2 linked regions of the Pelagibaculum spongiae genome follow. The protein of the gene in region 1 interacts with the protein of each later gene in a pairwise test. Links are inferred from orthologs where the notes say so. Each region holds a gene or a part of one and is shown in the gene's direction. Other genes may lie near its edges.

Region 1 (4,748 bases):
CAAATTTCTGGCCCAGTAGTTAAGTAATGCGCATTCGGGTTATCAGGGTTAGCAAACTGATTAAGTACTTTACCTTCACCCCGCTGCTGCATTTCCAAAGCTAAATCTCGCGCACCTTCCATTCCTTGCGCTTTAGTAACGCCGATTAATTCGGCGCCATAAGCCTGCATGGCATCTTTACGTTCTTGGGTACTATTTTCCGGCATAATTAGCCGCAATTTATAACCTTTAACCGAAGCAGCCATCGCAAGCGCAATACCGGTATTACCGCTGGTAGCTTCGATTAAAGTATCGCCAGCTTGAATTTCGCCTCGTAATTCAGCCTGCACAATCATATTCAATGCAGGCCTGTCTTTAACCGAGCCAGCTGGGTTATTGCCCTCTAGCTTGGCGAGAATTCTATTATTGCGAGATTTATCATTCAGGATTCTTGTCAGCTCGACCAGAGGCGTATTTCCTACTAGGTCAGCTATTGTTGGATAGCGCATTTTCTACTCAGAACCTCTTTTTGGCAGTACATCATATCATTTGTTGCAGATTGACAATGACTTCAACCTCGCTATCGGTTGCACTAATAGGGTTAGCGCGGGTAAACAGCAACCATGAAATGATGTCGACCTTTCATTTATTAAACAATCTATCAATTCAACTAGCTAAAGACCTTCAGAAGTTATTGAGGTTCCAAGGAATGCACTGTTAGAATGCATAACCAGCATATTACAAAAACAACTATAGATATCCCTTTGATTTTATCACCTACTTTCAAGATCATCAGAGCAGTTTCACTGTTACTGTTAAGCGCTTTTTTCTCACAGCAACTGGCTGCCAGAGAAAAAATTATTGTCGCTGGCGATTCACACAGCCCTGCAATCCATAAGTTCTATCAGTCATTTGCAGAACAGCTCGCCAGTAATAGTGGTAATTTTTCCAGCCAACTTCATCTTTTCAGTAGTGATAAAAAGCTTTTCTTAAATCCTGGCGACTGGCTGGTTTGCCTGGGAATAGAATGCCTCGCACAAACTCGAGGTTTTGACCATAAAAAGACTATTGCTCTAATGGTTAACAACAAGGCGCTGCTTGGCACAAGCTGGCATAAAACACTGCCGATAGTACTTGCTGACCAACCATTTGAGCGCTACCTGAAGCTCACCCGAGCAATAATACCCAACAGCAAAAATCTGATTGCACTAGTTCCGCCACCTCAGCAGCGTTTAGCAAACTTGAAAAATATTGCCCGCAGTAACGGCTATTCATTAATTGGCGCAACAGTTTCTGGTAACAAAATGCCATTGCGAATTCTTGAGCGTCTACTAAAACGAGCTGATGCGGTTATTTTACTGCCAGAACCCAAAATAATTGCACCTAACAACATTCAGCCAATGCTTTTATCTACATTTCGCGCCAGAGTACCCAGCATCGCTTTTTCTCCTGCATATGTAGCGGCAGGTGCTTTAGCAGGCTTATACAGCACGCCGCAACAATACGCATTCATGGCGCATGAATTACTGGAAAAACTTTGGCTAGAAGAAAATATTGCAGGCAAGCAACACCCTTGGTTATTTGATCTATCGATTAACCAGAACGCTGCCAAATCTTTAGGAATAACGCTACCAACCATCAAATTATTGATGCAACAGCTGCATCAATAATGAATTCATCAAGCAAATAACCAACCTGTATATATCGGTAGTGAACATCGCTAGTTAACATGGATCGTTAATTTACAACATGGATACAAAATAAAAATATTTGTAATAAGGCATAACTTCCAGCCTTGTTAAAGAGCAAAATATGAAACATTGGTCGATCAAAAAGCGTTTGCTCGCACTGGCACTTATGCCAACGCTATTAGTTGCAATCTCTCTGACAACTTATTTCACTTCCGAGTTAATCAGCCATCTACAAAACCGGTTAATTGAAAAAGGCGTTTCACTCTCCAGCCATCTTGCAGCTTCAAGTGAATACGGAATATTTGCTGGCAATACCAATGCGTTAGATGCACAACTTAGCCGTGCTCTAACAAATAAAGAAATACAATCAGTTGCCATCTTTGACTCGGACAAAAAGCTGCTCGCTCAGACTGGCAGTTTAAATAGCTGCAACCAAACCGTTAATAATATCCAAGGAACTGGCCTTCAACAATTTGAGCACAAGGATTTTAGTGAATTTCTGACCCCCATATTCAGCCGCAGCTTATTTGTTGATGACTATTTTGCCAGCTCAAAGCGCAATCTAAATAGCAACCAAAAATTACTTGGCTGGAGTTGCGTAGAAGTCAGTAAAACTGAAACGCACTTGCGCCAATATCAAACTTTGCTATCCAGTCTATTGCTATTAATAGGCGGTTTAACTATCACCTTGTTATTTTCAATCAAAATGGGCAACGATATTAACCGCCCAATCAGCGCTGTATTGCAGGCACTTTCTAGCTTACGTCGCGGAAAACTGGATATTCGGCTCAATTCAAATTCAGGCGGCGAGCTTTATCAGCTCGAAAGTGGCATCAATACTTTGGCAAAGTTTTTAGAAAGCGCCCGCGATGAAATGCAAAACAATGTAGACCAAGCAACTTCTGACTTACGGCAAACACTGGAAACGATCGAAATTCAAAATATTGAACTGGATCTTGCGCGAAAACAAGCATTGCAAGCCAGCCAAGTAAAGTCTGAATTTCTGGCAAATATGAGCCATGAAATCAGAACCCCAATGAATGGCGTGCTCGGTTTTACCAATCTATTGCTAAAAACTCCCTTAACCGAACAGCAAAAAGAATATTTACTCACTATTCGCAAATCATCGAAGAATTTGTTGAAAATAGTCAACGACATACTCGATTTTTCTAAGATAGAAGCTGGAAAAATGTCGCTTGATCAGATATTTACCAACTTACGGGACAGTCTTGAGCAAACTGTTTTATTGCTGGCACCTCAAGCCAAAGAAAAATCACTCGAACTGATTCCAGTATTTTACAAAGATGTTCCTGAGTATATTCGGGCCGATCCTTTGCGGATCCAGCAAATCTTGACAAATTTGATTAATAACGCAATTAAATTTACCCCGCAGGGCTATGTGATGATCCGGGTAATGCTGGAGCACGAAGAAAAAGAACAATTAACGATTCGAATCAGCGTTAGTGATACTGGTGTCGGTATGTCAGATGCAGTCAGGAATCGAATTTTCCAGGCTTTTACTCAAGCAGATGCCAGCACCAGTCGTGAATTTGGCGGCACCGGGCTAGGTCTGGTGATATCTCAAAGACTGGTACAACAAATGGGCGGCACAATGGATGTTGAAAGCCGCCAAGATCAGGGTTCAACCTTTTGGTTTACCTTTAAAGCCGAACCAGTTAAACAGCCGCAAGCTGAAGAAAAACTTGCTATGGAAACCTGGTATTGGGATAAAAAAGAACAATCCAGAATGGCTTTAGGCCATTTAGTCGATACCTGCTGCGCGCAAACCCGAAATTTTAGCAGCCTCGACTCGATAGAATTAAGGCTCGATGATCGCAAACAAGTCGACTGGATTATTCTTGGTTTTAATAGTTACCAAGATTATCAGGACTCTGCTATAGCCGAGCATGCTCGATCTCTCAATGAAATTTTACAATCGATGGGCGGCAAAATATTACTGCTAGGTAATATAGAACAGCAAAAAGGCGAGCAACTAGCTAAATCCTTGCCAAATTGTTATTTCTTAGCCAAGCCTGCAAGTAAGAGCAAACTCAAGCAATACTTGGAGAACAATTTCAGTAAAGCCCCACCTGCCAAACAAATAGAAAGTCAGCCAACAACCGCCGGCTATCACCCTAAAATATTGGCGGTTGATGATAACGATGCTAATTTATTGTTACTTTCAACTTTATTGCAACAGTCCGGCGTTAAGGTCACTACCGCGATTAGCGGCGAACAAGCTTTATTAGCTGCAAGAGATCAGTCATTTGATTTAGTGTTTATGGATATTCAAATGCCGGTAATGGATGGCATTGAAACACTGAAACATTTAAGGCAATTGGCGGGTATGCAAGGCACGCCAGTAATTGCTTTAACTGCCCACGCCACTACAGGTGAGCGCCAACGGTTATTAGAATGCGGCATGGATGATTTTCTAGCCAAGCCTTTGGAAGAATTTCAAATGCACCAGTTATTAGAAAAATGGTGCAACTATCACTGCGATACGCCAATAGTAGAAATGCCGGTCAGCGAAAACCTATTGGAAAAATCACCCGTACTCGATTGGAAGCAAAGCTTAAAATTAACCGGAAATAACGAAGGTCTTGCTAGAGACATGCTAAAAATGTTGCTTCAGGCAACTGATGAATTAGAGCCAGCTATTGATAATTATCTACAAGATAAAAATTCGAAAACTTTTCTTGAATCAGTCCACCGATTTCATGGTGCTTGCGCCTATTCTGGAGCAATCGCACTTAAGCAATTAATTAATGAAACCGAATTGCAACTTAAGCAGGTCGAGCCTGAACTAGAAGCTTTGATTCCAGGAATATTAATTGAGATTGCTCGATTAAGAGATGCAGCAACCCAATACATCTAGATATTAGTAATGGATTTTCTGGCGTAGTGGTCGCAAGGGCGGGTACAAAAATGACAACGATTTATTTATGACTGCCTTCTAAAATGACCACTGCCATCGCCATATTTTGTTCATCAGTTAAGGTCAGCCAGGCCGTTTCTGCACCGAGTGACTTTAGCTTTTTTGCTGCAACATCGAAAAATTCAATGAGTGGCGCACCC
Region 2 (4,220 bases), on another replicon or contig:
CATTAAAGACGTGATTGCTGATGCATTCTTGCAGCAAATCTTGTTACGTCCATCTGAATATAGTGTTATCGCTACTTTGAACCTGAACGGCGATTATATTTCTGATGCATTGGCAGCACAGGTTGGTGGTATCGGTATCGCTCCAGGCGCAAACCTGGGTGATGGTATTGCAATGTTTGAAGCTACTCATGGTACTGCACCTAAGTATGCTGGTCAGGATAAAGTAAATCCTGGCTCGTTGATTCTTTCTGCTGAGATGATGTTGCGTCATATGGGCTGGAAAGAAGCGGCAGACCTGATTATTAAGGGCACCAATGGTGCAATCCAAGCCAAGACCGTTACTTACGATTTTGAGCGCTTAATGGATGATGCACAGTTGGTGAGCTGCTCTCAGTTTGGCGATGAAATTATCAGTCAAATGTAATTGCAGAATGAATATCCGGCTTTAGTCGGATATTCAGGCATAAAAAAGGTCGGCTAATTAGCCGACCTTTTTAGTTTTTGGGCATTTTATTGAGTTGTAGTCTCAGCTTCTTCGCCAGATGCAATATTGATGGCATGTAAGCCTTTTGGGCCTTCATGTACATCAAATGTCACTGCTTGTCCGGCCTTGAGGGTTTTGTATCCCTCCATCGTGACCGATGAGTAGTGAGCAAACAGATCTTCGCCCCCTTCCTCGGGACAAATAAAGCCATATCCTTTAGCATTGTTGAACCACTTCACTGTGCCGGTTGCCATACTCCAAACTTCCTTTGCTTTGTAGTTATATCCATGCAAACGCGCTTGCGTTTGTTGACGTACGTCAGGATTAACTTTTGTTTATGGTGAGCTATAAGTCAAGCTTATTTTCCTACTACAGTAGTGAATGTATCTGCTATATGTTTACTGAACGCAACGTGGTTTTATTAAGTAAAGTTATGGAACCTTTTGAGTGGTACTGTTTCTCATAAATATGACAGCGGGAGAAAAGCGTTGTTTTGTCAGCTAGACTTGGAAATCAAGAGCGGTGGAGTTCAAACCGGGTACGAAAATGACTTTGAAGTTGAAGTCGCTCCCCCCGAGCTACAGCCGCCTGCCATGTATCAGGTTATTCTAATGAATGATGATTTCACCCCGATGGATTTCGTTATTCAGGTGCTTGGGCAGTTTTTTTCTCACAGCCAAGAGTCGGCTACCGAGGTAATGCTTCAAGTTCACCATCAAGGGCGTGGCGTGTGTGGGATATACACGCGCGACATTGCAGAAACCAAGGTAGCCTGTGTGAATGAATTCTCACGACGTAACCAGCACCCCTTGCTTTGCACCATGGAAAAGGTCGAAGGCTAGGCGAGTTTCGCTTTCGGTCCGTTTAAACCCAGGAGTCCTTTCTTCATGCTGAGTAAAGAACTTGAACAAACGTTAAATGCCGCATTCCGACAAGCTAGGGAAAAGCGGCATGAGTTTATGACAGTTGAGCATTTATTACTGTCCTTGCTAGATAACCAAGCTGCTGTAAGTGTATTGAAAGCGTGCGGTGTCAATATCGAGAAAATCCGCGCTGATTTGACCAATTTTGTTGATGAAACCACACCGTTAATTCCTAGTGATGATAACGACAGAGAAACCCAGCCCACCTTGGGTTTTCAGCGAGTACTGCAGCGAGCGGTATTTCATGTTCAATCTTCTGGTAAGAAAGAAGTAACGGGTGCCAATGTATTGGTGGCCATTTTTAGTGAACAGGAAAGCCAGGCTATTTACTTCTTACGCCAACAGCAGGTAAGCCGTTTAGATGTTGTTAATTGTATCTCGCATGGCATCTCGAAAATCGAAGATGACTCGTCAACTGCTGATACTGATTCTTTGTTAGATGAAGAGTCGGAGCCAAGTAATAAAGGTTCTTTGGAAAATTTTGCGGTTAATTTGAATCAGAAGGCGCGAAATGGCGTTATTGATCCATTAATCGGTCGGGATAAAGAAGTCGAAAGAACTATTCGTGTGTTATGTCGTCGCCGTAAAAACAATCCTTTGCTAGTGGGTGAAGCAGGCGTTGGTAAAACAGCGATTGCTGAAGGCTTGGCAAAGCGAATTGTTGATGGGCAGGTTCCTGAAGTAATTGCTTCTGCAGAAATTTACTCACTCGATATGGGTGCCTTATTGGCAGGCACTAAATATCGCGGTGATTTTGAAAAACGTCTGAAGAGCATTTTATCTCAACTGAAGAAACATCCCGGTGCGATTTTATTTATTGATGAAATCCATACCATTATCGGTGCCGGTGCTGCGTCAGGTGGTGTGATGGATGCATCTAACTTGATTAAGCCCGTATTGGCTTCGGGCGATTTGAAATGTATTGGTTCAACTACTTTTCAAGAATATCGCGGCATATTTGAAAAAGATCATGCGTTGGCGCGACGCTTTCAGAAAATTGATGTCAATGAGCCAGATGTTTTTGACACAATCGCTATTCTCAAGGGTCTCAAAGAACGTTACGAAGAGCACCATGGGATTAAGTATGCCAATGTTGCCATTAAAGCTGCAGCAGAGCTTTCGGAAAGGTTTATTCGTGACCGACGTCTGCCGGATAAAGCGATCGACGTTCTAGACGAAGCGGGTGCCCGACAACAGCTATTGCCAGTATCTAAACGACGTAAAACAATTGGTTTGGCCGAGATTGAATCGATCGTTGCTGATATTGCTCGAATCCCGCCAAAAACTGTATCTGCCAATGATCGTGAAAACCTTAGAAATCTCGAAAGAGATCTCCGTTTGGTTGTCTTTGGTCAGGATGAAGCGATCGACCAACTGGGTTCATCCATCAAGATGGTGAGAAGTGGCCTAGGCGGTGATGATAAACCGATTGGTTCTTTCCTTTTTGCGGGTCCTACGGGCGTTGGTAAAACCGAAGTGACGCGTCAGTTATCAATTCATCTAGGGATTGAGCTAGTTCGCTTTGATATGTCTGAATATATGGAAGCCCATACGGTCTCTCGTTTGATTGGCGCGCCTCCAGGTTACGTTGGCTACGACCAAGGTGGTTTGTTAACTGAGGCGATCGTTAAGAACCCTCACTGCGTATTGTTATTTGATGAATTAGAAAAAGCGCATCCAGATGTATTCAATCTGCTGTTGCAGGTAATGGATCACGGTACGCTGACCGATAACAATGGTCGTCAGGCTGATTTCCGAAACGTTATCATTGTCATGACAACCAATGCTGGTGCTGAAGAAATGACGCGCAAGGGTATTGGCTTTACTTCGCTAGAAGCATCAGGTGATGGCTCGGCTGCATTAAAGCGGACTTTCTCGCCAGAATTTAGAAACCGTCTTGATGGTGTGATTCAATTTTCTCACTTGCCGTTGGAAGTCATCCATAATGTGGTCGACAAATTTATTATTGAATTGGAAGTGCTGCTGGAAGGTAAGAACGTAACGCTAGATGTCAGTGCGGAAGCTCGTGCTTGGTTAGCAGAAAAAGGATATGACCGGGCCATGGGAGCTCGCCCCATGGCTCGTGTCATTCGTGACAAGCTGAAAAAACCTTTGGCAGAAGAGCTGTTATTCGGAGAGTTAGCAGGCGGTGGCCATGTCAAAATTGACATGGATGAAAATGCCCAGTCTCTGGTATTCAGATATTCAGCCTTGGCCGAAGCTTAATACTAGCGGCTTCGGAAGGTGATTCTTCCTTTGCTCAGATCGTAAGGGGTCAATGCCACAGTGACCTTGTCTCCGGTTAGGATGCGGATGTAGTTCTTACGCATCTTGCCGGAGATGTGAGCGGTGACCACATGCCCGTTTTCAAGTTCTACTCGAAAGGTGGTATTAGGCAGGGTGTCGATCACCGTTCCCTGCATTTCAATGCTGTCTTCTTTTGCCATATCAGGTCTGTTGAATCCTGCAAGGGGTTAAAATTCAGGTCGCAATAATGCACCAACTGCAAGGGGATTTCAAAGATCCATATCGGCATTGTGATTCACTGGCTCTGAGATCCACTGCTTTCTGTTAAAAAATTCCATTGGTGGGTAGTTTTTTTTGTATGCCATTTTGCGGCAATTTTCGATCCAATATCCTAAGTAAACATAAGCTAGTTGGCTGCTTTGGCAGTGCTCGATCAATCTTAATATGATGAGCTTGCCAAGGCTTAACTGGCTGAAATCTGGATCGAAATATGAATAGACTGCCGAAAATCCATCGTCGAGGCAATCGACGGCTGCACCACAAATCAGTAGGCCTTCCGAAGTACG

What was found.
Region 2: the proteins of DC094_RS18855 (region 1) and clpA interact in binary tests that used the Escherichia coli proteins (3 or more experiments, as listed by UniProt). The link is inferred for Pelagibaculum spongiae from one-to-one orthologs.

The regions. Positions count from the first base shown.
Region 1 is NZ_QDDL01000011.1:53,508-58,255, forward strand. Bases 1,447-4,748 are described here. They hold DC094_RS18855 (ATP-binding protein), read left to right. Parts: upstream 1,447-1,791; coding sequence 1,792-4,548; downstream 4,549-4,748. Other genes in these bases: DC094_RS18850 (ABC transporter substrate binding protein), read left to right, coding at 1,447-1,649; acpS (holo-ACP synthase), read right to left, coding at 4,610-4,748. In the rest of the region: cysteine synthase CysM, read right to left, coding at 1-488; more of DC094_RS18850, read left to right, coding at 702-1,446. UniProt on the Escherichia coli protein: Member of the two-component regulatory system UvrY/BarA involved in the regulation of carbon metabolism via the CsrA/CsrB regulatory system. Phosphorylates UvrY, probably via a four-step phosphorelay.
Region 2 is NZ_QDDL01000001.1:20,538-24,757, reverse strand. The notes cover bases 974-4,002. They hold clpA (ATP-dependent Clp protease ATP-binding subunit ClpA), read left to right. Parts: upstream 974-1,371; coding sequence 1,372-3,633; downstream 3,634-4,002. Other genes in these bases: DC094_RS00105 (arginyltransferase), read right to left, coding at 3,924-4,002; infA (translation initiation factor IF-1), read right to left, coding at 3,636-3,854; clpS (ATP-dependent Clp protease adapter ClpS), read left to right, coding at 974-1,326. Also shown: icd (NADP-dependent isocitrate dehydrogenase), read left to right, coding at 1-424; cold shock domain-containing protein CspD, read right to left, coding at 511-738; more of clpS, read left to right, coding at 973-973; more of DC094_RS00105, read right to left, coding at 4,003-4,220. UniProt on the Escherichia coli protein: ATP-dependent specificity component of the ClpAP protease. It directs the protease to specific substrates. It has unfoldase activity. The primary function of the ClpA-ClpP complex appears to be the degradation of unfolded or abnormal proteins.